4 regions of the Parashewanella spongiae genome follow, and region 2 is predicted to be linked to each of the others. Evidence: predicted binding sites of a transcription regulator. Region 2 holds the regulator's gene; each other region holds the start of a gene.

The links. The regulator sigma-54, encoded in region 2, starts transcription at its own class of promoters, with help from an activator protein. The targets are predictions, from matches to a motif close to GTTGGCACGNNNNTNGNNT.
Region 1: the regulator sigma-54 is predicted to act here: its motif matches at 1,740-1,758, upstream of fliE (flagellar hook-basal body complex protein FliE).
Region 3: the regulator sigma-54 is predicted to act here: its motif matches at 4,444-4,462, upstream of E2I05_RS14480 (flagellar assembly protein T N-terminal domain-containing protein).
Region 4: the regulator sigma-54 is predicted to act here: its motif matches at 5,632-5,650, upstream of E2I05_RS08085 (DUF3192 domain-containing protein).

The regions. Positions count from the first base shown of each region.
Region 1 covers NZ_CP037952.1:3,629,112-3,637,397, reverse strand. Annotated here, with positions in the region: gene E2I05_RS14320 (HAD family hydrolase) at 1-872, opposite strand, end outside; gene fliE (flagellar hook-basal body complex protein FliE) at 1,808-2,146, shown strand; gene fliF (flagellar basal-body MS-ring/collar protein FliF) at 2,180-3,892, shown strand; gene fliG (flagellar motor switch protein FliG) at 3,885-4,934, shown strand; gene E2I05_RS14300 (flagellar assembly protein FliH) at 4,921-5,820, shown strand; gene fliI (flagellar protein export ATPase FliI) at 5,792-7,129, shown strand; gene fliJ (flagellar export protein FliJ) at 7,509-7,958, shown strand; gene E2I05_RS14285 (hypothetical protein) at 7,955-8,286, opposite strand, start outside.
Region 2 covers NZ_CP037952.1:5,041,685-5,049,970, forward strand. Annotated here, with positions in the region: gene mlaE (lipid asymmetry maintenance ABC transporter permease subunit MlaE) at 1-242, opposite strand, end outside; gene mlaF (phospholipid ABC transporter ATP-binding protein MlaF) at 229-1,041, opposite strand; gene E2I05_RS19960 (KpsF/GutQ family sugar-phosphate isomerase) at 1,406-2,383, shown strand; gene kdsC (3-deoxy-manno-octulosonate-8-phosphatase KdsC) at 2,386-2,946, shown strand; gene lptC (LPS export ABC transporter periplasmic protein LptC) at 2,943-3,500, shown strand; gene lptA (lipopolysaccharide transport periplasmic protein LptA) at 3,487-4,038, shown strand; gene lptB (LPS export ABC transporter ATP-binding protein) at 4,035-4,766, shown strand; gene E2I05_RS19985 (RNA polymerase factor sigma-54) at 4,825-6,297, shown strand; gene hpf (ribosome hibernation-promoting factor, HPF/YfiA family) at 6,331-6,618, shown strand; gene ptsN (PTS IIA-like nitrogen regulatory protein PtsN) at 6,621-7,064, shown strand; gene rapZ (RNase adapter RapZ) at 7,061-7,912, shown strand; gene E2I05_RS20005 (HPr family phosphocarrier protein) at 7,899-8,174, shown strand.
Region 3 covers NZ_CP037952.1:3,666,674-3,674,959, reverse strand. Annotated here, with positions in the region: gene E2I05_RS14510 (hypothetical protein) at 1-176, shown strand, start outside; gene E2I05_RS14505 (FlhC family transcriptional regulator) at 182-676, opposite strand; gene E2I05_RS14500 (DUF6475 domain-containing protein) at 673-1,269, opposite strand; gene E2I05_RS14495 (hypothetical protein) at 1,271-2,122, opposite strand; gene E2I05_RS14490 (LexA family protein) at 2,303-2,944, shown strand; tRNA gene E2I05_RS14485 (tRNA-Arg) at 3,069-3,144, opposite strand; gene E2I05_RS14480 (flagellar assembly protein T N-terminal domain-containing protein) at 3,217-4,383, opposite strand; gene E2I05_RS14475 (FlgO family outer membrane protein) at 4,616-5,248, shown strand; gene E2I05_RS14470 (LPP20 family lipoprotein) at 5,245-5,694, shown strand; gene E2I05_RS14465 (flagella synthesis protein FlgN) at 6,285-6,710, opposite strand; gene flgM (flagellar biosynthesis anti-sigma factor FlgM) at 6,718-7,071, opposite strand; gene flgA (flagellar basal body P-ring formation chaperone FlgA) at 7,145-7,843, opposite strand; gene E2I05_RS14450 (chemotaxis protein CheV) at 8,066-8,286, shown strand, end outside.
Region 4 covers NZ_CP037952.1:2,125,829-2,134,114, forward strand. Annotated here, with positions in the region: gene galK (galactokinase) at 1-584, shown strand, start outside; gene E2I05_RS08060 (methyl-accepting chemotaxis protein) at 854-2,740, shown strand; gene queF (NADPH-dependent 7-cyano-7-deazaguanine reductase QueF) at 2,794-3,651, opposite strand; gene syd (SecY-interacting protein) at 3,711-4,361, shown strand; gene E2I05_RS08075 (Zn-ribbon-containing protein) at 4,409-5,185, opposite strand; gene E2I05_RS08080 (hypothetical protein) at 5,185-5,541, opposite strand; gene E2I05_RS08085 (DUF3192 domain-containing protein) at 5,689-6,087, shown strand; gene htpG (molecular chaperone HtpG) at 6,292-8,199, shown strand; gene E2I05_RS08095 (tetratricopeptide repeat protein) at 8,256-8,286, shown strand, end outside.

The DNA of each region.
Region 1 (8,286 bases), 1.4 Mb from region 2:
GTTTGAGTACGGGCTAGAACCTCATCTTTAGTATCAATAAAGTCAAAAAGTTTCTTTTCTAATCCTATTGCTTGCAATTTTCGATTCATACTAGATTCAAGCGAATTGGTCATTAAAACAATTTTACCACCATCAGGTAATTTGGCTCTAAGTTCAGCCAAATACATCGGTATATTTGGGATAGTGGTTGTTTTGTGGGTAGCAACTAATGCATCTTCTAGCGTTAATTTTGATTTAGTTTGATATTCCGCTTTTACATCGTCACTAATTAATGTGTCGTCTAAATCAAAAATTATGACTGTGTCGGGTATAGGTTGTATGAATTGCTTAATACTTTCTAGTTTTGTAACGTTCTCATAACTGCTATAACTTTCGTGATTAGTCGCTTTTGGTGTGGCAAGTATAGGCGTAACATCTTGCGACGAAATGCTGGCTTGAGCTGAAGCTTGTTTTGTTTCGCTTGGGTGGCTTTTATCTTCACCTTTTTGTGTAATAACCCACTCACTATCTGCAAAACTACTTAAGTCAGATTTTTTTCCTTCATTTATTTTAGAAAGAAAGGCACTGATTATGCTGGCATTATAACTCTGATTAAGGAGTAGCTTTTCTAGTGTTTGAGCCGCTTTCGTCATGATTGATGAGTCTTCAACAAACTTCCCATTTTTCAAAGTTAAGTTAAAGGTTGTTTCAACAGCATGATTTTGCTCTGAGTTAGAGTATTGTTGGCGCATTATGGTGACTTTTAAAGGCTCACCTTGAGAAACAGCATCACTAATTCTTTTAGCGGTAGACTCACTGCCTTCTGAAATGTCAATATCACCGTTTTCAAAGTTGTAAGTTACTAGAGCTAAAAAATTGTTATTTACAGCCATATTGTTCACCTTAATGTTTAATCTCTTTGGGTTTAGTTCCCCGCCCTTTGGGGCGAACTAATCAGTGAGATCTGTGATTTGCCATACCAGCGTAGGCTGGTACCCAGAGACTTTTTCTAAACAAGAAAAAGGCGCTACACTACCGACATACAAACTGTCGTTACTTGGTTTCCAGCCTTCGCGGGGGCTTTCATTTGCTTAGGTTAATTTTATAAGATAATTGTTTTTTTATAATTTCCTTAAAGTTAAATCTTAATGATGATTTGTTCATGATTTGATCTATGCTCGTTATTCATAAGACTAGGGTCTGTTGACCTTTCAGGATTAAATTTTGTGCTATTTGAGCATTTATCCTAAATAAATCGGTTGAACGCACAATTTAGCTTTAATCTATTGAAGTTAAATACAAAACTAAACAACCCTAATTCACCAATCAGGTGAGTGCTGAACATTCATATACTTGCCAAAATCACCGCTAGCTGCGTTATAAATTTTGCAAGTAGAACCACTACTTGCTGCTATTCATGACTTGCTATCAGTAATTTTTTCTGCGTATATGAACGCTCCCAACCGATTTATTTAGGTTTATCTGTTCAAGGTGTGAGCAGTGATGCTTAGCCATCTAAGTGAGCTGGTCACAACACAGAGCAGTGAATGCTCAAAAGCATCGAAAAAAGAGAGGGCGTATATTGGTCGCTCTTTCTAAATCAAAGGTGCTGCGTTATCATTTTCTTATTTGGAAACGAAGTAACGACAGTTTTGTATGTCGATAATAACCAAACCTCACAAACTCTACCTTGCATAAAATAACCAATTTATCGCTGCAAAAACAGTCACGAAAGATCAACAGATCCTAATGATTGTTTTTTTGGCACACTTAATGCTTAGTTTGTTGACAGTGGTTATCGTCAAAAATAAGTCGCAGGGAGACGAGTATGCAAATCAATGCTAATGAGTTATTGCAAGAAATGCAGTCCATCAAGGGAGAGATTACTCCGTCCGCTAATCTACAAAGTGCAGGATTAATTCGTGAAGTAAATAACACTTCAGGGAGTGACTTTAGTGAGTTATTGTCGATGGCAATGGGAAATATCAATCAGCTACAATCTAACTCTGCCAATTTAGCAACACGTTTGGAAATGGGTGATACCAGTGTCACACTTTCTGATACTGTGATTGCAAGAGAAAAAGCGAGTGTTGCTTTTGAAGCCACAGTCCAAGTGAGAAATAAACTGGTCGATGCGTACAAAGAAATAATGAATATGACGGTTTAATCCGTAAGTTAAATTGGCGAACAGGTAGTTATCGTGAGCACAGAATTAGCACTAAGCGGAAATACGTCTTCAGATGCAAATGGAAGCGTTGATGGCGCAGCGCAAGAACACAAATCAGGAATGTTAGGCGGGCTTGGTAGTTCAAACGCACTTCGCCAAGTGACAATGATCCTGGCATTAGCTGTATGTCTTGCACTTGCGGTGTTTGTGATCTTAATAGCACAAGAACCTGAGTATCGCCCTCTTGGGAAAATGGATACCCAAGAGATGATCCAAGTACTTGATGTACTTGATAAGAATAAAATCGATCGAAAAATAGAAGTTGATGTTGTTTTAGTCCCTGAAAATAAGTATCAAGAAGTCAAATTATTGTTAAGCCGCGCCGGTGTTGAAAGTAGCAGTAAAAATGATGACTATTTGAGTAAAGACAGTGGTTTTGGCGTTAGCCAAAGGATGGAGCAAGCACGATTAAAGCACAGCCAAGAGATGAATTTAGCGAGAGCTATTGAAGAACTCAAGCGCGTGAGTCGTGCAAAAGTAATTTTAGCTCTGCCAAAAGAAAACGTATTCGCACGAAGTGCTTCTAAGCCAAGTGCAACAGTGGTGATCACTACTCGCCGAAGTGGTTTGGGGCAAGAAGAAATCGATTCAATCGTTGATATTGTGGCTTCTGCGGTTCAAGGAATGGACCCAAGTCGTGTAACCGTGACAGATTCGTCGGGTCGATTACTTAATTCTGGCAGTCAAGATGGTGCTTCCTCCAGAGCACGCCGAGAAATCGAAATTGCTCAGGCAAAAGAAAATGAATACCGCAATAAAATCCAGTCAATTCTTATTCCGATACTAGGTCCTGAAAACTTTTCATCTCAAGTTGATGTTTCTATGGACTTTACTGCAGTTGAAAAAACAACAAAACGTTTTAGTCCAGATCAAAATGCTGTGCGAAGTGAGCAAACGTTAGAAACGAACTCAAAAGGTGGTGGGATTGGAGGTATCCCGGGGGCGTTGACTAATCAGCCTCCTGCGGCATCAGATATCCCTCAAGATGCCACAAATGCAGCGGCAAGTGAAACTGGAGCGTCAGGCTCTTTGCACCGCGAGGCCACTCGCAATTTCGAATTAGACACGACAGTAAGCCACACTCGCCAACAAGTAGGTACTGTAAATCGTGTCTCTGTTTCTGTTGCTGTTAATTTTAAATCTGGTGTAGCCGATGAAAATGGCCAAGTTGATCGCGTGTCTCGTAATGATCAAGAAATTGCTAATATTCGCCGTTTACTTGAGGGCGCAGTTGGTTTTAATGCTGCTAGAGGTGATGTGCTAGAAGTTGTCAGTGTGCCATTTATGGATCAATTGGTAGAAAGCGCACCTAAACCAGAAATTTGGGAGCAACCATGGTTTATGCGAACGGTCAAACTCGCTTTGGGTGCATTAGTTGTCATTGTGTTAATAGTGACGGTCATTCGCCCAATGTTTAAGCGAATGGTTCAACCAGATGGCGATAAAGCGAATGATGAAAGCAGCACTGGTAACGAATTAGCAGAAATTGAAGATCAATATGCCGTAGATACCTTGGGGATGCTAAATAAATCGGACTCAGAGTACAGTTATGCTGATGATGGCTCAATTCTTATACCCGATTTGCATAAAGATGATGATATGATCAAAGCGATTCGCGCGCTTGTGGCCAACGAGCCCGAGCTTTCAACTCAAGTAATTAAGAGCTGGTTGCAAGAAGATGCCTGATATTAGTAGTGATGACCCAACCCAAGTCTCTACGGCTGTAGTGAGTAATATTACAGGTGTAGAAAAAGCCGCAATCTTGTTGTTGAGCTTAAGCGAAGCGGATGCCGCTTCTGTTTTGCGCCATTTAGAGCCAAAACAGGTACAACAATTGGGTATGGCAATGGCCTCTACCCAAGATTACGGCCAAGAAAAAGTCATTGGTGTGCATAAACTATTTTTGGACGAAATCCAAAAGTTTTCTGCGATTGGCTTTAATAGTGAAGATTTTGTCCGTAAAGCCCTAACCGCAGCATTAGGTGAAGACAAAGCTGGCAACTTGATCGAGCAAATTGTAGCTGGCGGAGGCTCGAAAGGTCTTGATTCATTAAAATGGATGGATGCAAGACAAGTTGCAACAATCATTCAAAACGAACATCCGCAAATTCAAACGATTGTATTATCTTACCTTGAGCCGGATCAAGCCGCTGAAATTTTTGCACAGTTCCCTGAAAATACACGTTTAGATTTAATGATGCGTATTGCTAATCTTGAAGAAGTGCAACCTGCTGCATTACAAGAATTAAATGACATCATGGAAAAACAGTTCGCGGGTCAAGGTGGTGCACAAGCTGCCAAAATGGGTGGCTTGAAAGCGGCAGCAAATATCATGAACTTCTTGGATACAGGTGTCGAGAGTCACTTAATGGAGACATTGCGTGAATCTGATGAAGAAATGGCTCAGCAAATTCAAGATCTTATGTTTGTGTTTGAAAACCTCATTGATGTTGACGACCGAGGCATTCAAGCCTTATTGCGTGAAATTCAACAAGATGTGCTAATGAAAGCGCTAAAAGGTGCGGACGATGCCCTTAAAAATAAACTGCTTGGGAACATGTCCAAACGTGCAGCAGAATTGTTAAATGATGACTTAGAAGCTATGGGGCCGATACGGATCAGCGAAGTTGAGGTTGCCCAAAAAGAAATATTATCCATAGCTCGAAGATTGAGTGAGAGTGGTGAGCTAATGTTAAGCGGCGGTGGAGGCGGTGATGAGTTCCTCTAGTGTTGAGCCTGAATCTATTGATTTAAATGACAGTGCAGCAGCCAATAATGAATTCCAGCAATGGCAATTACCTGATGTAACGCAAACCACGAATGTTGACGCAAATTTATTTGGTCGCTACTCATCTTCAGAGCAAGAAACTGAACATGATGAGTATATTGCGCCACCAACCCTCGCGGACATTGAACACCTTCAGAAAGAAGCCGAAGCAGAAGCTCGTGAGCAAGGGTTCGAACAAGGTAAGAATGAAGGTCTAGAAAAAGGTCGGTTAGATGGCTTAGCACAGGGTCATGAAGAAGGCTTTGAGCAAGGTAAACAACAAGGCTTGGAGCAAGGGTTAGCAGACTCAGCTGATTTGTTAACAAAGCTGGAAAAAATTGTCACTCAAATTGAGCAGCCGTTATCGGTGATTGATACCCAAGTCGAAGCATGTCTACTTGCACTGTCAACCAACTTAGCTAAGGCTATTGTAGGCAGTGAGATTAAAACTCATCCTGAGCATATTTTAAGTGTGCTTCGACAAGGTGTTGAAGCTTTGCCTGTCAAAAAACAAGAAGTTGTGATCCGTCTGCACCCAGATGATGCCAACTTAGTTGAACAAGCTTATTCAGCGGCTCAGTTAGAGCGTAATCAATGGATTATTGAATCAGACCCATCTTTGCAAGCCGGTGATTGCTTTGTTTCAAGCCAACGTTCAAATGTTGATATGCGCTTAGCGAGTCGAAGTGAAGCGGTGTTAGCCGCTTTACTTGAACAGCAGCATCAACTTGAAAAGCAGCTGCAAACGGCTCTGTCTGACGAGATTGAAAAAGCGTCGAAGCTGCAATCACAAGATCAAGGTCTGTTGGAGTCAAATGATGAACAGTCGTCCTCAGAACCTTCTTAATAAATTAGAAGCGCATCAAAAACGTGTTACTCCTTTTCGTGCTGTCGCGAGTGGGCAATTAGTTAGAGTTGTCGGGCTAACGCTGGAAGCAAGTGGTTGCACAGCACCCGTTGGCAGCTTGTGCTCAATAGAAACAATGGAAGGCGAGCTTACAGCCGAAGTTATTGGATTTGAAAACGAGCTCCTTTATTTGATGCCTGTTGATGAGTTGCGCGGAGTATTACCTGGTGCGAGAGTTGTTCCCTTAGGCGCTAAAGCCAATCTGAATGTAGGATTGTCACTATTAGGCCGAGTATTGGATGGCAGCGGTCAACCCATTGACGGGTTAGGTGCATTAAATTCAACTGAACAAGCTTCGGCTCATAGCCCTGCAATAAATCCACTATCCCGTAAAGCAATCGAAGAACCTCTCGATGTTGGTGTACGTGCAATTAACGCCATGCTTACTGTCGGAAAAGGGCAGCGGATGGGGTTATTTGCTGGCTCCGGTGTCGGTAAGAGTGTGCTGTTAGGGATGATGACTCGCGGCACAACCGCAGACATTATTGTCGTTGGGTTAGTTGGCGAACGTGGCCGAGAAGTAAAAGAGTTTATCGAAGAAATATTAGGGCCAGAAGGTCGCGCACGTGCCGTTGTTGTTGCCGCGCCAGCTGATACATCTCCACTTGTGCGTTTACGAGCCTGTGAAACATCCACCAGAATCGCCGAGTATTTTCGTGATCTTGGCTACAACGTTTTATTATTAATGGATAGTTTAACAAGGTATGCCCAAGCTCAACGTGAAATTGCTTTAGCGGTAGGAGAGCCGCCCGCTACTAAAGGCTATCCGCCTTCAGTATTTGCGAAACTGCCTAAGTTGGTTGAGCGAGCCGGAAATGGCAGTGTAAACCAAGGGTCAATCACAGCATTTTATACCGTGCTAACAGAAGGTGATGATCAACAAGATCCTATTGCAGACGCTTCACGAGCCATTTTAGATGGTCATATCGTATTATCTCGCACACTCGCTGATTCAGGGCATTACCCTGCAATTGATATTGAAGCGAGTATCAGTCGTGTCGCACCTATGGTTGTTGATGAACAGCATCTTGATAGCACGCGTAAAGTGAAACAAATGTATTCTCATTATCAGCAAAATCGTGATTTGATATCAATTGGCGCTTATACCCAAGGTAGTGATCCTCAATTAGATAATGCGATTCGGTTACAACCTGCCATGAATGCTTTTTTGAGACAAGGCATGCGCGATGCGATCAGTTTTAATGATTGCGCCACGATGTTGAATCAACTTGCGGCGCAGTGTAAGTAATACCAATTACAGTAATTAAATTCCCAGCTCAGAGCTATGTATGTGTTCAAAGTACAATCGAAATAGATGAAGGCATAGTTGTTACCAACATACAAAGCTGTCGTTATTACATTGCTACGTCAAGACAATTTTGAGAAGTATTCTTTATAAACCAAAGTGAGCACATACAAGCTCCCGAAGGGCAAGGCTAAAGGGTTCCATTACTGCGTTACAAGCACTTGAATTATCCCGACAAAAGCACTAAGTGCGTTGAACGCCAGTTTTGTATGGCGGCCGTAGGGAATATAGTACTTCGAGCTTGTGCCTTGCACTGAAACCCTTTAGATTTTGCTGAGTGAGAGATTAATTACTGTAATTGGTATAAATAAGGCTTAAATTAATGGTGAAAAAAGACCCGCTGCAACTTGTACTACAACTCGCTAAAGACGCTGAAGAGCAAGCAAGTTTGCAATTACGCTCGGCAAAATCAGAGCACCAAAAAGCACGCCAACAACTTGACTCGCTCAATAATTATCGATTGGAGTACATGCAGCAAATGTCAGGGAAAGTGGGTTCGAATTTGAGTGCTTCTCAATATCACCAATTTCACCGTTTTGTTGGTCAAATCGATCAAGCTGTTGGACAACAAGTTGAGGCAGTCAAAAAAGCAGAACAACAACAAGGGTATCGCCAACAATATTGGATGGAAAAACAGCAAAAGCGAAAAGCGGTTGAAATGCTTTTAGAAAAAAAAGCAGTTAAACAACAAGTGACAGAAGCTAAATCTGAGCAAAAGCTTATCGATGAATTTGCCATTCAACAACTTTTTCGCAATAAAAAGGTTCGCTAAGAAAGAGCTAACAAGTTTTTGAGCACTTTGACACCCGCATCACACTCAAGTGAACCGTCTTTAATAAACCCTTCTGTAACTGCATAGATGTCTTGAGCACTGGCGCTAATAAACACGGAGTTGCTTACTCCACTGCGTATTAGGATTTCTAATGTGTCAGACATGCAAGACATTACGCTTTTTATTAATATTTGCGCTTGAATTTCTTGGAGTTTGTTTGGTGGCAAATTAAATTCTTCACCTAGTTTTTTCCATAAATGGTTCATTTCAACCATCGCCTTAGCGAACTTTGCTTTGTTGGTAGGAGCAAGTTTTATGAGTTCCAGTC
Region 2 (8,286 bases):
CCAACCAAAATGGTGTAGCCTTGCAAGGCTAATACCATGCCGATAAATAAACCTGAAATCGTAATGATGACAAGTGATTGAACCCCAACAACATAAAGCTGTTTGATCAACATCGGTGTGCCTTTTTTGAATCGTGGCCAATGGGCAATTGCCCCCCACAACATCAACCCTGCATTACCGAGATTGGTGATCATTTCAATACCGCTACGACCCAATGATGCGATTCGATCAAAAATGCTCACGTATTAACTCCTTTGCATAACTTTCTGCCGGAAAATGGAACGGGACAGGGCCATCAGGCTCGCCTCCCATAAACTGGCGTAGCTGCGGATTATCAGACTGTTGAAGCTCGTCCGGAGTGCCTTGGGCAATCACAGTTTTATCGGCCACAACAAAAACGTAATCGGCAATACTTAATACTTCGGTTACATCATGAGACACAACAACGGAGGTTAAGTTTAATGAGTCAGATAACTCTTTAATTAATTTAACGAGTACGCCCATCGCAATCGGATCTTGCCCCGCAAAGGGTTCATCGTACATCACCAGTTCAGGCTCTAAAGCGATGGCACGAGCTAAAGCGGCACGGCGCTGCATCCCACCTGAAAGCTCATTGGGCATCAATTGACCTGCGCCTCGTAATCCAACCGCTTCAAGCTTCATCGACACAATCTTTTTAATGATCGATTCTGGTAGCTTTGAGTGTTCACGCAAGGCAAAACCGACGTTATCACTGACGTTCATGTCCGTAAATAACGCACCACTTTGAAACAACATGCTCATACGCTGTCTCAACTGAAATAATTCATTACGACTGATTTGATGGATATCTTGACCATCGAAGAGTACCTGACCTGAGTCAGGTGTAAGTTGGCCGCCCATCAATTTTAATAATGTTGTTTTGCCAATACCACTGGGGCCCATAATGGCCGTGACTTTACCTGTGGGGATCGTAAGATTGATATTGTCGAAAATAACACGTGAGCCACGGCTAAAGCTCATATTGCGAACTTCTACCAGTGTTGGAGTATCTTGTTCCATGCCGGGCCTTATATAATCAGTAAGTTAACCGCGCCTACTGTAATCGAGAAAGTCATTAATTGTACGTAAATGTATAACTGTAATCAATGAAGACAGATTAATTCGGCGTGAGTTCATTGTTTGATAATGAAAGCGACAAAAAAGATTATTAAAGAGCGCTTATCAGCTCAGTTCAAGAATAAAAATAAACCGTAAGTCCAGTACAAGTAAGCACTTTCATTGATAATAGGAGTCATAACACCTGAGAGAATGACGACTATTGATTAAGATACTTTCAATTTATGTCAATACCAGCGAAAATACTGTTTATTAGATCTAGGATCTGTTAGCTCCGCTAATAGACGCCGCGTATTAAGAGACAAATATGGCCGATAAAACCCAGCTCCAAAAATGGGGCAGTAAAGTAATCGATATTGAAAAAGCGGCATTGGACAATTTGTATCAATATGTAAATTCTGACGAATTTGAAGACGCCTGCAAGCTAATATTACAATGCTCTGGCAAAGTCATTGTCATGGGGATGGGCAAATCTGGCCATATCGGCAACAAAATTGCTGCAACCTTAGCCAGTACAGGCACACCAGCGGTATTTGTTCATCCCGGAGAAGCCAGTCATGGGGATCTTGGGGTATTATCTAAAAATGATATTGTTATTGCGATTTCAAATTCTGGTGAATCTTCTGAAATTCTTACTTTAATCCCTGTAATAAAAAGAATGGGCATTCCATTCATTTCCATCACAGGTGTTCCCACTTCAACAATGGCAACCCACGCCAAAATCCATTTGTGTATTCAAGTACCCGAAGAAGCTTGTCCACTTGGGTTAGCGCCAACATCTAGCACCACAGCAACACTGGTAATGGGCGATGCCTTAGCCGTGGCTCTGTTGCAAGCTCGTGGTTTCACGAAAGATGATTTCGCCCTTTCTCACCCGGGTGGCATGTTGGGTCGTAAATTACTCTTAAAAGTCAGTGACATCATGCACAAAGGCGTTCAGCTACCTTTGGTCTATGAAGACACCTTAATTACTGAGGCCTTATACGAAGTGTCACGTAAAGGTCTAGGGATGGCGGCCATAATAGATAACGACAACAAGCTATTAGGCGTATTCACCGATGGTGATTTACGTCGTATCATCGACGCTGAAGTGAACTTAAGTACCACTAAGATATCTCAAGTAATGACACCAAATTGCATTACGACCCATGAAGATGTTTTGGCGGCTGAAGCATTAAAAGTTATGGAACAAAAAAACATCAATGGACTGATTGTTGTTGATGAAGCACAATGTCCGGTTGGCGCGCTTAACATGTTAGACATGGTGAAATCGGGAGTTATCTAAAATTGGCAAATACGACAAGAGAGAGTTTATACGGCCCGATTTCCAATGATGTTTGGAAAAAAGCCAGCCAGATTAAGCTGGTTATTTTCGACGTAGACGGTGTGTTTTCAGATGGTCGAATTTATTTGAGTAATAGCGGTGAAGAGCTCAAAGCCTTTCACACTCGAGATGGATTCGGGGTGAAGTCGCTACTCAATGCTGGTTTTGAATTAGCGGTGATCACTGGACGAAAATCAAAGCTGCTTGAAAAAAGAATGGCAGCGCTGGGCGTAAACCGAATTTACCAAGGTGTCGACAATAAGTTAGTCCCCTTTGAAGCCTTACTTTCCGAACTTAAGTTAACGGCTGAGCAAGTCGCTTATATTGGCGATGACATGGTTGATTTACCCGTTATGCAGCATGTCGGTTTGTCGGTTTGTGTCGCTGACGGGCATCCTTATGTGAAAAAACACACAGACATGATCACGTACACGAAAGGTGGCCACGGCGCGGTGAGGGAATTAACGGATTTAATACTGCAAAGTCAGGGATTGTTTGAATCAGCACAAGGCATGAGTGTATGAATCGCGTTACGATAGCGATTGTTTTATTTTTTGGCACCGCCTTGTATTTATATTGGCAAGTGCAAGTAAAACAAAGCCAAAAAGAAAATAATCTCCCAAGTGTTGAACAGCCAGACTATGTTGCCACAGATCTGCGCAGTGCAGAGTTCAATGAACAAGGCCTGATAAGCAGCCGAGTTACAGCTAAGCACATGGAGCATTACCAAGATAATAATGTGACATTATTTACACAACCAGTATACATCGTATACGGTACTGATAGAACCAGTCCATGGCGGATAACTGCCGAAAAAGGACAGTTTCAGAAGGACATGGGCAAGGTATACTTGCAAGGCGATGTCACATTACAAGCCGTTGATCTTCAAGAGCCGCTACAAAGTGTCAATACCAACGCCTTAGAAATGGATTTGATAACAAAAACCATGACAACCGAAGAAATGGTATACATCAAAGGAAACAGTTTTAATAGTCAGGGGAAAGGCATGTTTGCTGATAAAAATGCTCAGACCATCCGTTTGAACAGTCAGGTAACAGGAACTTATGAAGCAAAGTAAAATATTAATGGCTATTATGTGTTGCCTATTAGCAACACCTTCGATAGCTAAACTGGACGACATCAATCAAATCATTGAAATTGACGCGGATCATTCTGAAGCCGATTTTCAAAATAACCTTATTTTTTATAAAGGCAATGTCAAAATCACTCAAGGCACAATCAAAATTAACGCTGAAGAGTTGAATGCTTTTAATGATAAACAAAATGGCAATAAAATTTTAACTGTTTTAGGAAATCCTGCTACATTTTTTCAAATATTGGATGACGGTCAACAGGGTACGGCGAGTGCAAAAAAAATTCGTTACGATAAAAAAACGGGTACGTTAGTGCTATCCGGAAATGCCATTTTAGATGTGGGTGGTAGCAAGTGGACCGCTGAAGTCATTCGTTATAACATTGAAAATCAACACGCTATTGCAGAAAGCTCTTCAGATGGTAACAGCCGAGTTAGAACGGTTATTCCTGCTGACAACTACCAAAAGCTGAATAAGCAAGAGAAAGACAAAAAAAAAGCTCAAACTGAGAAAAAACAATGACTCAGAAAACCTTAACAGCCAAACATCTCGCCAAAAGTTATAAAAATCGTCAAGTCGTTAAAGATGTCAGTTTAACGATTTCAACGGGTCAAATCGTTGGGTTACTCGGGCCCAATGGTGCAGGTAAAACCACCACTTTCTACATGGTTGTTGGTCTGGTAAAAAGCGATCTCGGTGAAATCCTGATCGATGATGACAATTTAACCCTTGACCCTATGCACCTACGCGCTCGCAAAGGCATAGGTTACTTACCGCAAGAGGCCAGTATTTTCAGAAAGTTGTCGGTATTTGATAACATCATGGCGGTATTGCAAACTCGTAAAGACTTAAGCGTCAACGAACGTTCAGAGCAACTTGAACACTTGCTCGAAGAATTCCACATTACTCACATTCGAGACAATCTAGGCATGTCATTGTCTGGTGGTGAACGCCGCCGTGTTGAAATTGCACGCGCTTTGGCGGCTAATCCTCAGTTCATTTTATTGGATGAACCATTTGCCGGTGTTGACCCTATTTCAGTGATTGATATCAAAAAAATTATCGAACAGTTGCGTGATCGCGGTTTGGGCGTATTAATCACTGATCACAATGTGCGGGAAACACTGGATGTTTGTGAACGTGCTTATATTGTCAGTCACGGTAACTTAATCGCCGAAGGCACGCCGGAAGAAATATTAGATAATCAGCAAGTCAGAGCAGTGTACTTAGGCGAACAATTCACGTTATAGTTAAGGCATGAAGCCAACGTTTTTTACGAAAAAATAACAATAAGGGAATAGCGGTAACATGAAAGCGTCACTCCAGCTCAAGTTGGGACAAAGTCTAACCATGACGCCTCAACTGCAACAAGCCATTCGCTTATTGCAGTTGTCGTCGTTAGAGTTGCAGCAAGAAATCCAACAAGCTCTTGAGTCAAACCCACTATTAGAACTCGATGAAGAACAATTTGGTGATACCGACACCAGTGAAAACCTTAATACAGATAGCCATGACACCAGCGAAGATTCTACTCCAGTAGAAACCGCTGCCGTTGACACCTCCGATGCCATGACTCAAGACTCAATGCCAGAAGAGCTGCCCGTCGACACCACGTGGGATGAAGTGTATACCGCTGCACCAAACTCAAGCTCTGGTGCTATGATTTCTGATGATGACACGCCATTTCATGGAGCAACCAGCCACGGTTTATTTGAACATTTAGAATGGCAAAAAAACCTCACACCTTTCACTGACATTGATGCTGCCATCGCCACTACCATTATCGAAGCCATTGACGAACGTGGTTACTTAACCCAAACCACCGAAGATATTCTTGAAGCAATGGGAGATCCAGAAGTAGAACTCGACGAGGTAGAAGCGGTATTAAAACGGGTTCAGCACTTCGATCCTATCGGTGTAGGCGCCAGAGACATCAGTGAATGTTTATCAATTCAGCTTTCTCATATTGATCCCGAAACACCATTACTAGAAGTCACAAAACAGTTAGCCCATGAATTTTTACCCTTGATTGCTACTCGTGACTTTCGAACTCTGATGAAAAAAACTAAGCTTAAAGAAGCTCAGCTAAAAGAGGCGATAGCACTTATTCAAACTTTAGACCCTAGACCGGGCTTATCCATTGGTCAAACGACGGATGATTATGTGATACCGGATGTATCAGTAACCAAAAAAAGTGGTCGCTGGCACGTAGAGCTTAACCCCAACAATATGCCAAAAGTAGGGGTTAACCAACAATATGCTGCGCTTGCTAAAACAAGTCGCGGCAATGCTGATGGACAGTTTTTACGTGGGCACCTGCAAGATGCAAAATGGTTTATAAAAAGTATAGAGAGTCGTAATGATACCTTATTAAAGGTATCCAATTGCATCGTTAAAAATCAGCAAGCTTTTCTTGAGCATGGCCCTGAAGCCATGAAAGCCATGATCCTCAATGACGTGGCAGAAGAAGTAGAAATGCATGAGTCGACGATATCTCGGGTAACGACACAAAAGTTCATGCATACCCCAAGAGGTGTTTTTGAGCTTAAGTACTTTTTCTCTAGCCATGTCGCGACCGACGATGGCGGTGAATGTTCATCAACGGCCATCAGGGCATTCATTAAAAAATTAGTTGCTGCTGAGAATCAAAAGAAGCCATTGAGCGATAATAAAATGGCGCAATTACTGGCAGAACAAGGAATTAATGTTGCAAGGCGCACAATAGCCAAATACCGAGAAGCAATGCTAATACCACCATCAAATCAGCGCAAGAGTTTGTAATGACTTAAAAAACACAAGCAGGAGGCAATGGATATGCAAATTAATATTACTGGGCAGGAACGTGAAGTCACTCAATCACTTAGAGAATACGTCAGCAATAAGTTTGCAAAACTTGAACGTCATAGTGAACAGATCAATAATGTGCGCGTTGTTTTAAACGTACAAAAAACCAATCAAACCGCTGAAGCAACCATTTTGCTCAGAGGAAAAGAAGTATATGCCAAATCACAACACGTTGAGATGTATGCGGCGATTGATACCTTACTTGATAAACTGGATAGACAAGTGATTAAACACAAACAAAAGCTGACTAACTATTGATGATGGAACTTAAAATCATCCTGAAACCAGAATGCACAACTTGTGCAACACCTGGTAGCAAAAAGAAAGTATTAGAGCTGATCAGCGATTTAATTGCCGCTCAGTACCCTGATTTATCAGGCCAAGAAATATTCGAAAGCCTATTGAGCCGAGAAAAAATGGGCAGTACAGGTATCGGTAATGGCATTGCAATACCACATGGTCGATTAGACAGTATTGATACTCCGATTGCCGCACTTATCAAATGTGAACAGCCAGTTCAATTTGAAGCCATTGATAAGCAACCCGTTGATATTTTGTTTGCTTTATTGGTGCCATCTGATCAATGCCAGCAGCATTTAACCACATTGTCAGCCGTTGCTGAAAAACTCAGTGACAAGCAAACCTTAAAACAGTTACGTCGTATCCACGATGAACAAGAACTCTACCAGGTGATAACGCAATGAAGCTGGTCATTGTTTCCGGTCGAAGTGGCTCAGGAAAATCCGTTGCTTTACGGGTCTTAGAGGACATGGGATATTATTGTGTCGACAATCTTCCCGTTCCTTTGCTCGGTGATTTAATTAATGAACTCAAACCCAGTAACGATTTCGTAGCCATCAGTGTTGATGTGCGAAACATGCCTGAGCAAGACAAAGTACTGTCACAGCAATTAGACCAATTATCTGAGCTAGAAATGACCAGTTTCTATCTCAGCTCAAGCGATGATATTTTGTTAAAACGTTACAGTGAAACTCGGCGCTTACACCCACTTTCGAAAAATGAAGTGACATTACCTCAAGCGATTCAGTTAGAGGGCGAGCTTCTCAGCCCTATGTCAAAATTAATGGATCACTTTATCGATACTTCTCAGCTCAATATCTATCAATTGAGTGATAAAGTCAGAGAGATCTTATTAGGCCGAGTCGAAAAAGAACTGGCCATTAATGTCGAATCTTTTGGCTTTAAACACGGTATGCCGACCGACGCCGACTTCATGTTTGATGTACGTTTTTTACCTAACCCCCATTGGGAAGCTGAATTACGCCCATTGACTGGATTGGACATGCCTGTTCAAGAGTTTTTTCAATGTCAGCCACTCGTCAGCAAATTTGTCTGGCAAATAGCCAACTTACTTGATACTTGGCTTCCACACCTTGAACGCAATAACCGCAGCTATTTGACAATTGCTATCGGCTGTACAGGAGGTCAACATCGCTCCGTTTATGTCACCGAACAATTAGTTAAATACCTACAATCCAGTAAACATAATGTCAAAGCTCATCATAGGGAACTGGATAATGGCACAGCTTGAGCGTCAAGTAACGATCTGCAATAAACTTGGTTTACATGCCAGAGCAGCCACGAAACTTGCGGTATTGGCCGCTGAGTTTGATGCCAATGTTACGCTCAAACAAGGTGATAAAACCGCTTCAGCATCCAGTGTACTTGGCTTGTTGATGCTAGAAACCGGCATGGGGAAAACCATCACAGTAATTGCAGAAGGTAAAGATGCAAAAGCGGCATTAGCTTCGGTTTGTCAATTGATCAATGATTGCTTTGATGAAGCCAGTTAATCACTATTTCCATAACCTGCCTTGGAGTTAATTTAACCTTCTCGATTCAATTAAATCTCGTAAAAAACGCAAAATTTGATTTATCAGTTAAAATTACCCATAGCATAAAAGC
Region 3 (8,286 bases), 1.4 Mb from region 2:
GATTGGGTTTTGAATGGAGCATTTTTGCAGGTGTTGGTTTTTCTGACTGGTTAACTCAATTTGGGAATAATTCAAATGATGTATCACAGAATAAACTAACACTATCGTTTGAAAACACCGCTATCAGTTTGTGTGAAACCAAAAATAAAATAAAGAAGCAACTCCTTTGCTTTTAGTGTCATCAATGCTGATGCAATTGGCAAAAAGGGCAGGTCGGTAACGTTCTTTGTTTTGGTGTTGTGATGAAAAAATGCCCGTTATCACAATGATGGAGCTTAACCTGTTTAGCTTGTAGACCTCGAATGAGTACCCAGCATTCGTTAATCGTTAGTTCTTTCGTCAACTCAAGTTCCCTATTCTTTTTTAAAATTGTTCGATACTGCTTGTTTGCTTGAATCAATGCATTGATATCAACCCTTACTGTATCGGATTCTACTAACTCAATGTAATTCTCAATAACAATAGAAGCATGAGCCAGTGATTGTATGGTTGCCAAAATGCTGGCTGGTGACGGTAATTGTCCGGCCTTTGGTGATTCACCTTGGACTTCTTTATACAGTGTTCGAATAAGGTTAGAGGAAAGCCCTGTATCTTGAACTACGATGTTGGTTTTAAAACCGCATTTGATCAATTCTGCGGCTCGTAATGTTTGAGAGCTTTTTTGAAGTAAGTTCATCGGTTCAGCTCCTTGAGTTTCTTTTCGTTAGACTGAGTGAGTCTATGTTGAGTGATCTGGTTTTGGTTAGTTAGGTGAGCATATTCAACAGGTTTTGAAGTAGCTGTTTGCTGGCAGTCTATAATGCCTTTTAATATGTCAGGGCAATGATCTGACATGGGTTTACTTAATAGACCTTGATAGTGACTAATAAAATCCTTCTGTTTAAACGCTAGTTCTGATTCCTTCAATTTACATAATGAAACCCATCCGCCAATTTTTTCGATAACGTGATGAATGAGCACATCATCAAACTTTATTGATGACCAAGCGCCAACATGGTGGATACCATATAAAACCTTTGCCCATGCGGTAGATGCTCTGTCATTACCTGTTCCTTCTATCTGTTTAATGACATCAGCAGGTTTAGGGCAAAACTGTCCGATTTCAGGAGACTGAATATGCCCTGTTAAGCCATTACGAATTTGCTGAATGTCATAATGGGTTAAAGCTTCAAAAGCCAATGCAAGGGTTTGCAGAGTAATTTGCTTACTGTATAAGTTGTAAGTGGCAGACCAAACTTCTGCAAATTCTTCTTTGTCGTGATCGGTCATGTTATTTTCTCTTGGTTGGTAAGCCAGTCCATTGCTGAACAATCGCTTGGTTATTGCTTTCTAGACTAATTTGAGTGTTATTTTTAGAAAGGTGATTAGTTGGGTTAATACTTGGATCATCGGCTCGTATAAATTCATCTAACCATTGTTCATCGGCAAGCCAGTTATGCGGCAGTGGAGTCTTAGTTTTATCTTGGTATTGTTTTCGGTGCCGCTTTTGATCTTCCCAGCAATGGATAATGTGCATAGCTCTGTCACTGTCTTTGTCTAAGCCAAGCTTATTCCAAATGTCATGGGCTTTGTTTTTCTTTTCTTTACGAAGTTGCCGCTGCCAGAAATCTTCGAAGTAGTTTTCTTTATTTGTGTATTGGTTGGTTATTTTGCTTTGTTGAAGCGCAGTAAAAGGTTGCATAGGTGAATCGGTAATATTTTGGTTGTAATAGGCAACAAATGAGGACGGTAGTTTTGACTGAAAGGCTTTTAAATTCTTCAGCAATCTTATCTTGCCGCAAAACTCATCTGGAATATCAAGTAGTAATCGGTAAGCGGCAATGCCCTGATTTTGGTTCTGAATTGGGTTGTAATTAAGATAATTGTTGATCAGCAGCCAATTGGTAACGGTACATCGAGTAATAAAATCACGTTTAACTTGTTGCTCGAAAAGCGATAATATCTTTTGCTCATCCCAACCAAGATCTGCAATAACATAACCTATTGGTAAATGACTACAGCCGATCAAGTTGGTGTGTGATGAAGTCAGTAAGTAAGTTCCAAGTAGCTTATCTGCATCAGATGTGTGTAAAATGTCATTATTTCGCCAATATCGAGAGAATACTTTTCCATAGTCTCGCATAATGCACCTCTTTAATTGGCCGAAAACATCATTTTATAAGCGATTTGTGGCTTAATTTTGGTGAATAAAGGTATATTTAAACTAATACACATTAATGTGTAATTAGGTTTTCTACTCTTATTATTGTTTCAAGGCAAGTGTATCCTTGTTCAATATCGTACTTATTTATATGATTTTGCTATGAACAAACTTTCAGAACGCTTGGAATATGTACTTAAAACTTCGGGCATCACGCAAACGGAGCTTGCGCAACGGCTTGGTGTAAAGCAACAGGCAATAAGTCGGGTCTGCAGAGGGCAAACTAAAAACTCGACCTTTCTTTTGCCTATGTGTGATGAACTTGGAGTTGATTCCAATTGGTTGTCTACAGGAGTTGGGGAGCCTTTTGTTCAAAGGAAAGAGTTAAAAGACCAAATAAGACGAATTCCTGAAGTCAGTTGGAAGCAGGCTATTTGTTGGGATGAGTTTTATTTAACTTTTGATTCAAGTGAGTTGGGTGAATACTGGCGAGTTACCGCAGATTTAACCGATGAGAAAGGTTTTGTGCTTCGTGTTCATGGTGATGGAATGGAAGGCTCTGGAAGTCGAAATATTCCTGAAGGGGCAATCATTATTGTTCAGCCCCAAGTTGAAAGCTTATTTAAGTCTGGTGATCTAGTCATTGCCGTTTTACCCGGTGCAGAACAAGCTATTTTTAAGCAGCTCATCATTGAAGGTCAGAACCGATATTTGAAATCTTTTAATCCTCAATACCCAATAATCACACTCGATGACAAATGTAAGTTAGTGGGATTAGTGAAGCAGTCGGTAGTTGAATATTGATAAGCAAAGGCGACGAAAAAAACGAAAATAAGGGTAAAAAGGCCTGTTTCAACTTGGCACATACTTGGCACAAAATTTAACTAAAAAATTAACCTGTTGAAAAATAAGCTATAAAAGGTGTTTTTGGTCTCCCCACAGGGACTCGAACCCCGATCGGCCGCTTAGGAGGCGGCAGTTCTATCCAGTTGAACTATAGGGAGGATGGAAACAAGCAAAATTATACTTGTTTTGTTTGCTATTGAAAGCCTTAAGTAAATATTGGTTTTGTTTGATTAAATCTTAAGCACTATATCGTCAATTTGTATGTTTTCAAGGATTTTAGGGTTACTCCAACGAACCACAGCGGTAGATTCAGTTAACTGTGTGACATGAACAGAAGCTTTACTTTTTATTGCAATGATCCTACTGACATTCAATCTATCGGGGAGATCATTCTTCAGCACTATTTTTAGCGTATCTCCTACTACCATTCCATGCTTTCGTCCGAGGTTGATGATCATTTGGTAGTTGTCGATAGAGATTATTTGTCCCATTAATGGACGTTCTTTAAGCGCTTCATCCATCTCATGGCTTGCCTTTTCTAGAGTGTGTTCTATTTCTTCTCCGTATTCTGAATTCCAAAACTCATCTGAAAAAGGTGAGATAATTTCATGAGGTTTAAAATCCCAATCTGCAGAGGTTGAATACACTCGATTCCAAATGTTTTCACCACTAATGCCATGATAGAGTGAAAAACGAATTCGGAATTGTCTGGACTGAGATACTTTCCAAAAACCGAGTGGACCAGTTTTAGCGGTTTCAGGGGCAATATTTAGAACAGTAGGTGTAAGTATGTATTGACTATCGGTTTTTAAACTAATCCATTTAGGAAGCTCATTTGTATTGTTAAAGGTGTTTTGTTGATGATCCAATCGTTCCGTTGCATGAACATTGGCGAGTGTAAGCTGAGAATGTTTTGTCAATGAACGACCTATTTGCTCCGAAATTGCTTCTTCGAAACCATATAGTTGTCCATATCTTAATTGCGTTCTGTCCTTAACAGTGGCTTGAGGGATAAATACTATAGACTTTCCAGAACTAAGTTGATCAGTATTTTTGTTATGAACGTCTGTGTCAATTCTAATTTCAACGTGGATAATATTATTTCTAATTTGTTCACTGACGAATTCGAACTTCTGTGAATTAGGGGGATTCTCTAACGTGATGTTATCAGAGAGTAATTTGCCATTTTGAAATTCTTGAGTGCTGTTTATTTGAATACCATGATAAAAGCTTGCAGATTTTAATGCATTGTTAATCGCTTCATTTCGAGCAGAGTTCACTTCGTTATTCATTATAAGCGCTTCACCACTGACGGTTAGCCATTCGGCTTGAGTGTCGTAGGAGAACACTGCAAAACTCATGCAAATGATAAACAAGTTATTGGTTATTGAACGCATAGAATTACGGCCTTTAATGCTCACGTCATGTGATTGACAAAATGTAAATGATATAATTTTAAGCAAAGTTTATTCCAATAATTTAATTTTGACCTAATTAAAGTAGTAAAGACTTTAAGTTGTAGGTCGATAAAACAATATTGAGTTGGGAAGTCGGAATTGGATTACCAGCATAAAATTAAGTTCAACGAGTTTTGGCATTAAAGTCCAAAATTGTGGGATGGAGTATCATATGAGAAGGCTAGCTTTACTTTTGTTGATTGGTGCCATGTGTGGTTGTGCTGCAAATAAAGGTCGTGACTATCAGTTTGTTGAGTCTATGCAAAATTCAAAACATAAACCTGTTGTTGTAATCCATAAATTAACTCAAGAAATTGCAACGAATCTCATTGAGCAAAGTGATTTGTTTGCGATTGATACTCCAGTCGTTATCGCAACGCCAGTTTTATCAAACGATTTTACTTCTACAACCTCACTGTCGAGTCAATTGCAGCAGGGCTTGATTGCTGGTTTTAAAATGCATGGTTATCAAGTCATTGATGTAAATGTAGCTGAAGCCCTTAGAGTCACTTCAACTGGCGACTTTATTTTATCTCGCGATTGGAAGCTGCTACCTCAAGATCAAAATGTTGAACATATTGTCGTTTCAAGTATTGATATGGATACTCGCGGAATTATCATTAATAGCCGAATCGTTAATCTTACCGATAATCATGTGTTATCAGCGGTACAGAGTCGTACACCTGCCAAAATGCTGGCAGAGTATTTAGCACTATCTGAAAAAGTAGTAGTGAGAGATGGTAATATTTATCGTTACCCGCAAAGAGGCCATGAGAATGTTCAACAAGTAGGAGTAAAGCAATGAAACTTTTGATTCCATTTCTTTTAATCATCGCTTCTGTAGGGTGTGCTCAGCGCGATAGATACGTGCAGTGGGAAAATGAACAGCCTAAATCATTTCCAACACTTACCGCTATTGGGTATGCCCCTTTAGATGAACAACCTGCAAAGTCTCATTCAAAAAAAGTGTTAATGGCCATTCAAGCTTCAAAAGTTGCGGCCTATCGTGAATTAGCCGAACAGGTTTACGGTCAAAAGATCACTGCTGAATCGAGTGTTAACGATTGGATGTTGAAAAATGATAAGGTAAAGGCTTCGGTTTCAGGCGTAATACGTGGCGCGAAAGTCATCAAAACTTATCTTTCTGGTGATTTTTATGTGACAGAACTTGAGCTTGATTATCAACAAGTCTGGCAGTTGTATGAGCAGCAGAATCCCAGCCGAAAGGTCAAAAGAGTAACCTACTTTTAACCTAAACAAATCGGTTGAACGCACAATTTAACTTTAATTCATTGAAGTTAAATACAAAATTAAACAACCCTGATTCACTGGTCAGGTGAGTGCTGAACATACATATACTTGCCAAAATCACCGCTAGCTGCGTTATAAGTTTTGCAAGTAGAAACGAAGTAAGGAACTGTCCCAAAATAACTTCCCTGTTTTGCTGTCGTTTATTTTTGAGCTTATACAAGGCGAAGAAAGTGTGGTGTAGTTACTCTACATAAGCTTTCGACAACACAGTAGAAGCCAAAAATAAACACAGCCCAAAGGGTTACGCTTAAAATTGCCACTCTCTGCGTTACTCATTTTTCATTTAGAATAACTAAACTTCATTCTTCGCGCCTTGATACTGGCAATTTTAAGCAGTAACAAATCGGGAAGTTATTTAGGGACAGTTCCTAACGACAGTTTTGTATATCGGTAACCACTACTTGCTGCTATTCATGCCTTGCTATCTGAACACTCCCAACCGATTTATCTAAAGTTTAAATACTATTAGTTGAAAGCATACAAAAATGCGAAAGTTTATTTTTTGCGTTTTTCATAACCAATTGATTTGTTTATGCTTCTAGCTTGTTTCCTAAGGTTGAAATCGTAGAAGTCTTGCCTTTGTCATCATAGGTTAATGAGAAGGTATTTCGACTGGCTTGAAGGGCTTGGGACAAACGGTTTAAGCTGGCAATGCTATGTTCGATAAGGCTGGCATTCTGTTCATTTAAATCTTGGCACTCTTTTAACATTGCTTTTGCTAGAATGGCTTTATCCGAATATTCTTTTGAGCTAGTAAAAAACTCAACGTGCTCTGGGGAAGCAAGTTGAGAATCATTTTGTTGAAGCTTGATCAAACAATCTGACTTTTCTTTAGCGAGATTTAAGAGCTTTTCGGCGTTTTGAGATGTTAACGCTTCATTTTCATCACTAATGACACTTTTTAAATGGCTTAATAAACTGAGCTGGTGCTCAAGTATTTTAGCAACTTCAACCATATTTATATTACTTCACTGTAGCGTTTTGTTGATCGTTATACAGATCATTGAGCTCTGTTTCAAAACTTGCGATGTTTTCTGCGAGCTTTTGCGGGTCAACTTTATATTTGCCTTCAGAAATAGCTTGTTTAATCTCTGAGACTTTCTTTTGATCGATATCGCTCATTAGTGTCAGCTTTGTTTGCATTTTTTGTAGCTGTTGAGCCTGAGCCGTAATAACGACTGAATCGCCTTTTGGTGATTTGGCTGCTTCACTGCTTTGAGAAGAACTCGTCTCAGTTTTAGGCGTTTGGTTTGCCGTTTGTTGAGCCTTCATCCTTGAGTTAATGTTGCTATTAAACTTGCTTGTTTCGATATCCATAGTGTGCCCCAGCATCAAAAGATCATTTTTCTATATAGTGTATCGGCAATAAAAATTATAGCTTTAGTTTATTTTACATCCTGACTTCAACTTCGCCAATCCCTATCACACGTGCTTCTATGATTTTGTTTGAATTTAAGTTTTTAACTCGTATTAAATCTTGTAAATTTCCGTCTTTGAGAGCTTCACCGCTGGTTTTTATATGTAAGTTTTTTGACTTGGCGTAAATGGCAACGTCGTCGCCTTTACATACGTAACAAATATTTTGCTTTAAAATGGCCGCGCCTTTCATAGAACGACGCTTTGTACGAGTTCCCATTACGCTTTCAAGAGATTGAAATTGCCCACCTCGAAGACTGGTTTCATTGACAAACTCCAAAGTCGTATTCGATGTTTCAATTCGTTCGCCAGCCATAATGGTTTTGCTTGCCACGACGACTTGATAACTGATAGTGACATTTACCGACAAATAAATTGTCCATAGAAAATCTTGATCGGCTCTTTCACAGCTGAGTTTAACGGTATTGTGTCGTTTAATTTTTTCTGCTGTTATCTGTGAAGTTATAGGAGCACTACATTTAGGGGAAATGAATCGTTTATCAAAACGTTGAATATGTAAATCGACCTTTGCATTAGGAAGTGTGCTCATTTTTTCTTTTACAGCTTGCTCGGCAATCTGTGCAATTTCTTTAGCGTTGGGTATGAAATATGTGCTCATCGCCGATGATGAAAATGTAAAAATGATGAGCAGAAATATAATTTTTAGTTTCATTAACTTGGATCTCTGTCGTTCTATAAAAACAAGCCTATACTTTAATTCGTGTATAATATTCGGTTAACAAATCAGTCAGAAATCTCTTAAGGATACTGACGTTATTAGTCGAAGATGTTGGCCAGCGCTTTAATATCCAAAGGTTATGCCTAAGAATGTTAATAAATGGTATTATAATGTGAAATTACACTTTATGTTTCTGTTAAAAAAGTAGGTTGGATTATGTCGAGCATTCTTGAATCCGTTAATAAGCGTACCCAGCTTGTAGGGCAAAATCGCTTAGAGTTGTTACTTTTTCGTTTTGATGGAAAACAAAGATTTGGTATCAATGTTTTCAAAGTAAAAGAAGTCTTACAATGCCCTCCATTGACGACTTTACCTAAATTAAATCCTTTTGTTCGTGGTGTTGCACATATCCGAGGTACGACAATATCAGTGATAGA
Region 4 (8,286 bases), 2.6 Mb from region 2:
ATTGCCGTAGCTTGACATTCGAAGATGCGCCCATTCCAGAAGGCATTGGGCTGTTTATTGTAAACTCGAATGTGAAGCGTGGGTTGGTCGACAGTGAATATAATCTACGCAGGGAGCAGTGTGAGCAGGTTGCAGCTTATTTTAAGAAATCAGCGTTAAGAGATGTCAGTTTATCTGAACTTGAAGCTGCAGAATCTATGCTTGATCCTGTTTTGTTTCGCAGAGCACGACATGTAGTGACTGAAAACTTACGGACTGAAGCTGCATTAGCTTGTTTTAAAAATGCTGATATGGCTGGGTTAGGGCAATTAATGCGAGAATCCCATGAATCATTAAAGTCTGACTTTGAAGTGACCACAAAGGAGTTAGATGGCTTAGCTGATATGTTGAATGAAGTTCTCGGTGATTCAGGCGGTGCTAGAATGACAGGAGGAGGATTTGGTGGCTGTGTCGTGGCGTTATCGCCAATCAATCAACTCCATGTTTTGCAAAAGACGATAGACGAATTGTACTCTAAAATATTCGGGTTGAGTGCAGACACTTATGTTTGTTCAATTGAACAAGGGGCATTTAGAGTCATTTAAATTAGAGTCATTTAAATGTTTTTATGGAAAATCATCTAAAACCTAAGTAATCACTTAGGTTTTATCTTTTTCGGCCGATATCAATTATTCATAAGATTGACAGAGAAGACTGCTGTGATTTTAAGCGGTGAATCAAAGGCTTCGCAATAAAGTGTTGTAAAGCTTGGTCAGTTAAATTGGTGTATTTATTCTAGGTGTCGAGAACAATGTCAGGAATCTTTTCTTTAGGAATAAACCTTTTCAACCTGCTGTGTTTTAAAAGAAAATTCATGTTACTGGCAACGGTAACGCTTTTTCCATTAGTTTTTGGAGCATATAATTTTATTGATACGCAGCTATCCGTCGTTCAAGCAAGCCAACAAAAACTCTCAGGAAAATATGACATTGATGCGTTAAATGCTATTGAACAACACTTGATGGACTCAAGAGTTAATGGTTCTACCGGTAATTTAAAAGCTAAGATATTATCCGGATTGGATTTCTGGAATGGCTCAGGCGAAGAGTATCCACGTTCACAGATTCAATATTTTGAATTCAAACAAAAGTTGAGAAAAAATACATTTGATCAACTTGGAATCAACGATTTAACGGATTCAATCTCTTTATTAAAAGAGCACATGGCCGCAGAAAGCGGTTTATCGTTAGATTCTGATCCTGCGACTTTTTATTTAAATGATTTATATCTTACAAAGCTTCCAATCGTGACGGACTTCTCTTCGAGAGTAAGCGCACAAGCTCTGCAAATTCTTAAAACGGGCAACTTTACTCCACAAAGCTATACATACCTAGTTGCTGTTACTAAGCGTTTAGATGAATTGAACCAAACCTTAAATAAAAGTACAAAACGCTTGTACGAATTTTATGAAGATTACAGTGAGTGGATGAATGCAGTAAAAGTTTTACAAACCAGCACTCAGTCACTTATCCATTCAGTGAATCAGAAAATTCTTGAGCCTGACGAATTTGCAATAAGTTCAAATGAATTTTCACAAAATGTATCGAAGCAGCAACGAGCTTTATCACGATTACAGCAAAGCACCAGTGATCTGGTAGAGAATATACAAAAAGTAAAAGTAGAGCAGCAAGAATCGAACATGCTGTATCTTGCCTTGTCTATTCTGAGCGTGGTCATGGTGAGTTTATATTTCTTCTTTTCTGCATTTAAGGCGATAAGCCAAAATGTTCAGCTGATCAATCAAATGACGTCGAATGTCGCTAATGGAGACTTGAGTCAGAACTTAATGATCAACAGTAATGATGAGTTTAATGAAATCGCCAATGCATTTAACCAAATGCTCGCAAGTATTCGACATTTGATTAGTGAAGTGCAGAAACTCAGTCAAGATGTTGTTACCGCGAGTGAGCAAGTGCAACAAGTGACGGCAGACGTTGAGCAAAACTTGCATGCTCAACAAGAGGATACACATCAAGTCGCATCAGCAATTAGCCAGCTTGTTTCATCTGTTGAAGCTGTAGGTAGAAATACTGAACAAGCTACAGATATTACAGCATCAGCTCAGGAGGATGTTGAACAAGGGCAAGAGGTTATTTTACGCACAGTCGATGGTATTAATCTTATTGCTAAAGAGGTGAGCTTAGGCGCAGAAGCCATTAATCAGCTGGCTCAACATGCAGATGATATTGGAAAAGTCGTTGATGTGATTCATGGGATTGCTGAGCAAACCAACTTATTAGCATTAAATGCCGCCATTGAAGCCGCAAGAGCTGGAGAGCAAGGGCGAGGTTTTGCTGTTGTTGCCGATGAAGTGAGAACGCTAGCGAGTAGAACCGCAGCATCTACCGATGAGATCCGTCGTATGATCGAATTAGTACAATCCGCGACATCTAAAGCGGTCGAAACAATGGAGTCAGGATCACAACGAGCGAATCAAGGCGTAGAGCATGCAAACGAAGTAAGCATTAGCATTGATAATGTTACAAAACGTGTGCAAGAGGTTGTTGTGCTAAGTCAACAAATTGCAGAGGTTGTGGCTGAGCAAAGATCGGCTACAGGGCAAGTTGATGAGAAAACACATGCCATTGAACGTGGTGCTACGGGGTCATTATCTTCCGCTCAAAGTGCAAGTGAAATAGGCAAAGTGCTTGCGCAAGATGCTAAAAAGCTTGCCGCTCAGATAAGTGACTTTAGGATTTAAAAATTGAGGATGGTGGTACACCAGTGCTTTTACTGGTGTACATGGTGTGAATGTTACTGTCTAGCAAGACGCAAATTGATACTAGGCTGTTCAAAATCACTTCTGAAAGGATTAATATCTAAACCGCCTCTGCGAGTATATCGGGCATAAACGGTTAATTTACTGCAATGACAATACTTCTTTAGATCGACGAAAATACGTTCAACGCATTGCTCATGAAATTCGTTATGCTGCCTAAATGATATTAAGTACCTAAGGAGTTTTTCTCGATTTATTTTAGGGCCTTGATAGCGGATCATGACGCTGCCCCAATCTGGCTGAGAAGTAATTAAACAATTAGATTTCAGTAAGTTTGAGTTGAGTGTTTCAGCCACGATTTGCTTATCATCCGTGCCATCGACTAGATAATCAGGGTTAAAGCTATAGTCATTTACTTCGATATCTAAATTGTCAATACAAGTACCAGGGAACTCAATAACCCGCTGAGTTGAAAAATGCTTAGGTTCAATAATATTAACGGTAACAGCGCCATTGGAACAAAGAGATAAATCTTGTTTCAACATTTGCTGAAGCTGTTCAACTGAATCAAATTTTGTCTGATTAAAGCTATTTAGATAGAGCTTAAAGGATTTTGATTCAATTAAGTTCTCTGAGGTATGACTTAGTTGAACTTCAACAATAGCAACCATCGGTTTGCCTTTCGAATTCAGCCATGACAGTTCATACCCTGTCCAAATATCAAAGCCATGAAAAGGAAGCGTGGAAGTTAAAGAAATCGCATCTCGGTTTAGCTTTCGTGGCACGCCTTGCAATAGGTTTGGATTGTAGACCTCATCATAACCAGTTGCTTTACCTAACGTCAACTCCGCCAATGCTTCTGCTTCGTTATAGGGATCGTGATTTTGTGTCATCAATACGGTTTCCGTGTCAAAATATACCCACATTATACCGATTTTTGGAACGTTCTTAAGTGTCTTGTCTCTCTGTATTAGAAGATTTTATAAATAAATATCACTTGGCTTATTCAGATTCTACCAATAATTCACCCACATTTTATCCGTTAGGTGAAGTATCAGACTGTATTATCGATAAATATGAAGGTGATGTAGAAGCTGTTGTTCACTGGAAACCGTTTAAACGTAAAGTATATGGTACTTTTGAAAATATCGAAACAGCGCTAGAAATCACTTTATTTCCTGATGTTGATCCGTATTTTGGTCATTATTTTTCTGGGCCAATGACATTTGATTCACCGTGGGGCGCGGGTGAGTTGCTTCAATCGTGGAACCAAGATGATTTTGAGAGACTTCAGAAAAATATTGTGGGTCATCTGATGATGAAGCAAAAGCTGAAGCAGCCGCTAACATGGTTTGTCGGTGTGATGGATGAAGCGGATAAAATGATCACCGTAAATAACGAAAATGGTAGTGTTTGGCTAGAAGTTGCAGGAGAGACACAAAGTACTCAATTAGCTGGTTCTTTGAGTGACTTTATTAAAGCACTCAAACCAAAAGTGTTGCCAGCCACTAAACCTAAGTTCGATGACAATGTGTCCATCGAACATCCCGGCATAATTTCAAACTTAAGGCGAATGTGGGATAATTTATTTTCTAGAAAATGAATGAAACTGAATAATCTGAGCTTTTGTAATGAAATCAATCATAGAGCTCAGGTTACATAATCCCAAGAAATATTAGAAACGATTCGACATGGCTCACAGCGGAAGTGAAACAAGTCGAGAAGCGGTTCATCTAATAACCATTCCTTGTTACCACATTTGGGACAAGGGCGATTTCTTTCTTGCTCGAGACTGTCGCCTCCAACTTGATATAAATAGTAATAAGTTGGAATGTTAGTAAGGTACTCGACTCGACCTCGAATATCCCAACCTCTTCTAAATAAATCACTATTGCAATCACTGATTTCATTTAAAGTCGCAAACTCGGCTTTTGTGGCGGCCGCCATCTGTATTTCATCACAAGCCTGCCATTCTGTCTGCCAACGGATCATTTGTTTATGATCACCGTTAAACGTGGCTGGAATACGATACAAAGGAATAGGTTGTAACGTGTCGCCACTGCGAAGTGGTGAACACATGTGAACATAACTGGTATAAAGCAGCTGCCAACTGGGTGTTTCATCAGTAGAGGTTTCTGAGTTAATATCCTGACCGATAAACTTTTCACGAGGAGCTAAAATTTTAGCTTCAGTGAGTTTAGCTAATGCGACCTTAACCCATGGACTGTTGAATCGACTACTAAGGCTTGATTTTTCTGGAGTGAGTATTCGACAGCGAAACTCACCATCATTGAAGGCAACGGCAAACTCTCGACCCAGTATTTGACCATTGGCACGCAGTGCTTCGAGTAAATTATTAATCGCTTTTTCTGCAGCTGTAATTGTGGTGTCATCAAAACACTCAAAACGTAATTCTGAAACGTACATTATTGATACTTTTTCTCTTGTTCAACTTCAAGTTTTTCTATTCGTTTTTCAAGCTCAGTATTAATAGCAATAAGCTGCTCGACTTGGGATGTTAGTTTTTGTAACTCAAGGTTTGTATCGCGCGATCCGGTACTCAGTTTATTGGTCGTAGTAAAAGTAGTTGGTTGAGATCCAATGTGTTGAGCCAAAGAAACTCTTTCATCAGCACTCATTGATTTAAAACGCTGCAAACCTTGGATAAGAGTTGGCATCGGAACACTTGAACCTAATCGGGACTTTAATAATGCAATGGTGGGGGTTTTATTTTGCCCTGAAATAATGCATGCCGCGTTAATAACTTGGTCTATTGCGCACATTTTTAGTGATGTTCCTTAATAAATTAGGCGAAAATTATTATTCGAATGAATATGAGAATTATTATTTCCCATTAAATCAATTGGTTATTCTTTGGCATGTTTCGTGCTTTAAAGCAATTCGACAAAATAACACATGGGAAGTTAATAATGAAAACAAAATTTATTGCGATGACGGTTTTGACAATGGCAACAATTGGGTTGAGTGGGTGTGTCATTAATGTCGGAGAGGGAGAATATGATAAAAATAGTATTCATCCGAAAGGCTGGGAATACGCCCAAAAACAAAATCGCCAACATATTGAAGAACTGACTCTGGGAATGAGTAAAGAGCGAGTGTTGAGCTTAATGGGTAGACCTGACATCAATGAAGCCTTTTTAACAACTAAAAACGAAGGTGAAGAAGGGCAAGAAGTGCAAGTGTTGTTCTATCGTACACAACATAATTCAGGTGACGGAAAAACCACCAAAGATGAATGCACGCCGCTTGTTATAAAAAATGGAAAATTAGTGGGCTGGGGCGAAAAAGCATACCGTTACGTCCATTAATATCAAGTGACTTTTCTTATTTCAAGAGAGAGCTTTCAAGAAAGAGCTTTCTCTCTTGAATAATTTTTTGCTTTGTTTTTAAACAATTGAATCAATTTTTTCATTCCCCTCTTGAAAATTCATTTTATCCACCCCATCTATTTGTTAACGATTTAGTTAGACGCGATCATTTAAGGTCGCATGCCAAGTAGAAAGGATAATTTCATGTCACAACAAGAAACTCATGGTTTTCAAACCGAAGTTAAACAATTACTTCATTTGATGATTCACTCTTTGTATTCGAATAAAGAAATTTTCTTGCGTGAGCTTGTCTCAAACGCTGCCGATGCCGCCGATAAACTGCGTTATAACGCACTGACGAATGATGCTTTGTATGAAGGCGACGGTGACCTAAGAGTTCGCATTTCAGCTGACAAAGAAAAAGGCACAGTGACAATTGCCGACAACGGTATAGGTATGACTCGCGATGGTGTTATTGAACATTTGGGTACGATCGCTAAATCAGGCACGGCTGACTTTTTTAAAAGTCTTTCCGGTGACGAGTCAAAAGACTCACAGCTGATTGGTCAGTTTGGCGTCGGTTTCTATTCTTCATTTATCGTTGCTAAAAAAGTAGAAGTGAAGACACGTGCAGCAGGCCACAATGCAGATGAAGGTGTTCACTGGGTATCAGAAGGTGAAGGCGAGTTCACTGTTGATAATATCAACATCGAAAACCGTGGTACTGAAATTATTCTGCATTTGCGTGACGATGAAAAAGAGTTCGCTGATGATTTCCGTCTACGCTCAATTATCACTAAATACTCGGATCACATTTCAGTCCCTGTAGAAATGTTTGAAGCAGGTACACCAGAAAGCGAAGGCGAAGACGGCGAGAAAATACCAGCAACAGAAGGTAGCTGGAAATCAATGAACAAAGCAACGGCGCTTTGGACTCGCAGTAAGTCAGACATTACTGATGAAGAATATAATGAATTCTATAAGCATATTTCAAACGATTATGCTGATCCATTATTAAAAGCACACAACCGTGTTGAAGGTAAGCAAGAGTACACCAGCTTATTATATATTCCAGCTAAAGCACCTTGGGATATGTTTAACCGTGATGCTAAGCAAGGTCTTAAATTATTTGTTCAACGCGTATTCGTAATGGATGATGCTGAGCAATTCATGCCTTCATACTTGCGTTTTGTAAAAGGTTTGATTGACTCAAATGACTTACCGCTAAACGTGTCTCGTGAAATCTTACAAGACAATAAAGTCACCACAGCATTACGCTCAGGTGTTACTAAGCGTGTATTAGGTATGCTTGAAAAGCTGGCTAAGAATGACGAAGAAAAATATCAAACATTCTGGGCCGAATTTGGTCAAGTGTTAAAAGAAGGCCCAGCTGAAGATTTTGCAAACCGTGAAAAAATTGCAGGTCTGTTACGCTTTGCTTCTACTCATACTGATTCTGCAGCACCAACGGTTTCTTTAGACGCTTACCTTGAGCGTATGAAAGAAGGTCAAGACAAGATTTATTACATTGTTGCAGACAGCTATGAAGCCGCGGCAAATAGCCCACACATTGAATTGTTACGCAAAAAAGGCATCGAAGTGTTATTGATGTCAGAGCGTATCGATGAGTGGTTAGTGAATCACTTAACTGAGTTTAAAGAGAAGAAACTGCATTCTGTGACCCGTGGTGATCTTGAACTTGGTGAGCTTGAAGACAAAGAAGAGAAAGAAGAAGCAGAAAAGCTTGCTTCAGAATCTGAAAGCTTAGTAAAACGCATTAAAGATGCTTTAGGCGATAAAGTTAGCGATGTTAAAGTGACAACACGTCTAACCGATACACCAGCCTGTGTAGTAACAGGTGAAGGTGATATGTCGACACAGATGATTAAGCTAATGGAAGCTGCCGGTCAAACGGTTCCTGAATCGAAACCACTGTTCGAAGTAAATCCTAACCACCCTCTAATGACGCGTTTAGATACCGAACAAGATGAACAGCTGTTTGCAGATTGGAGTAACTTGATGTTACAACAAGCTCAACTTTCAGAGAAAGGAAGTCTGGCCGATCCGTCAAGCTTTATTAAGTTGATGAACCAAATGCTAATGGCCAAGTAAAAGTCTTTTAATGGTAATGGCGGGGTTATCCCGCCATTTTTATATGGGATATTAGAATGACTAATGTTTTGGATCTAACGAAAGAAA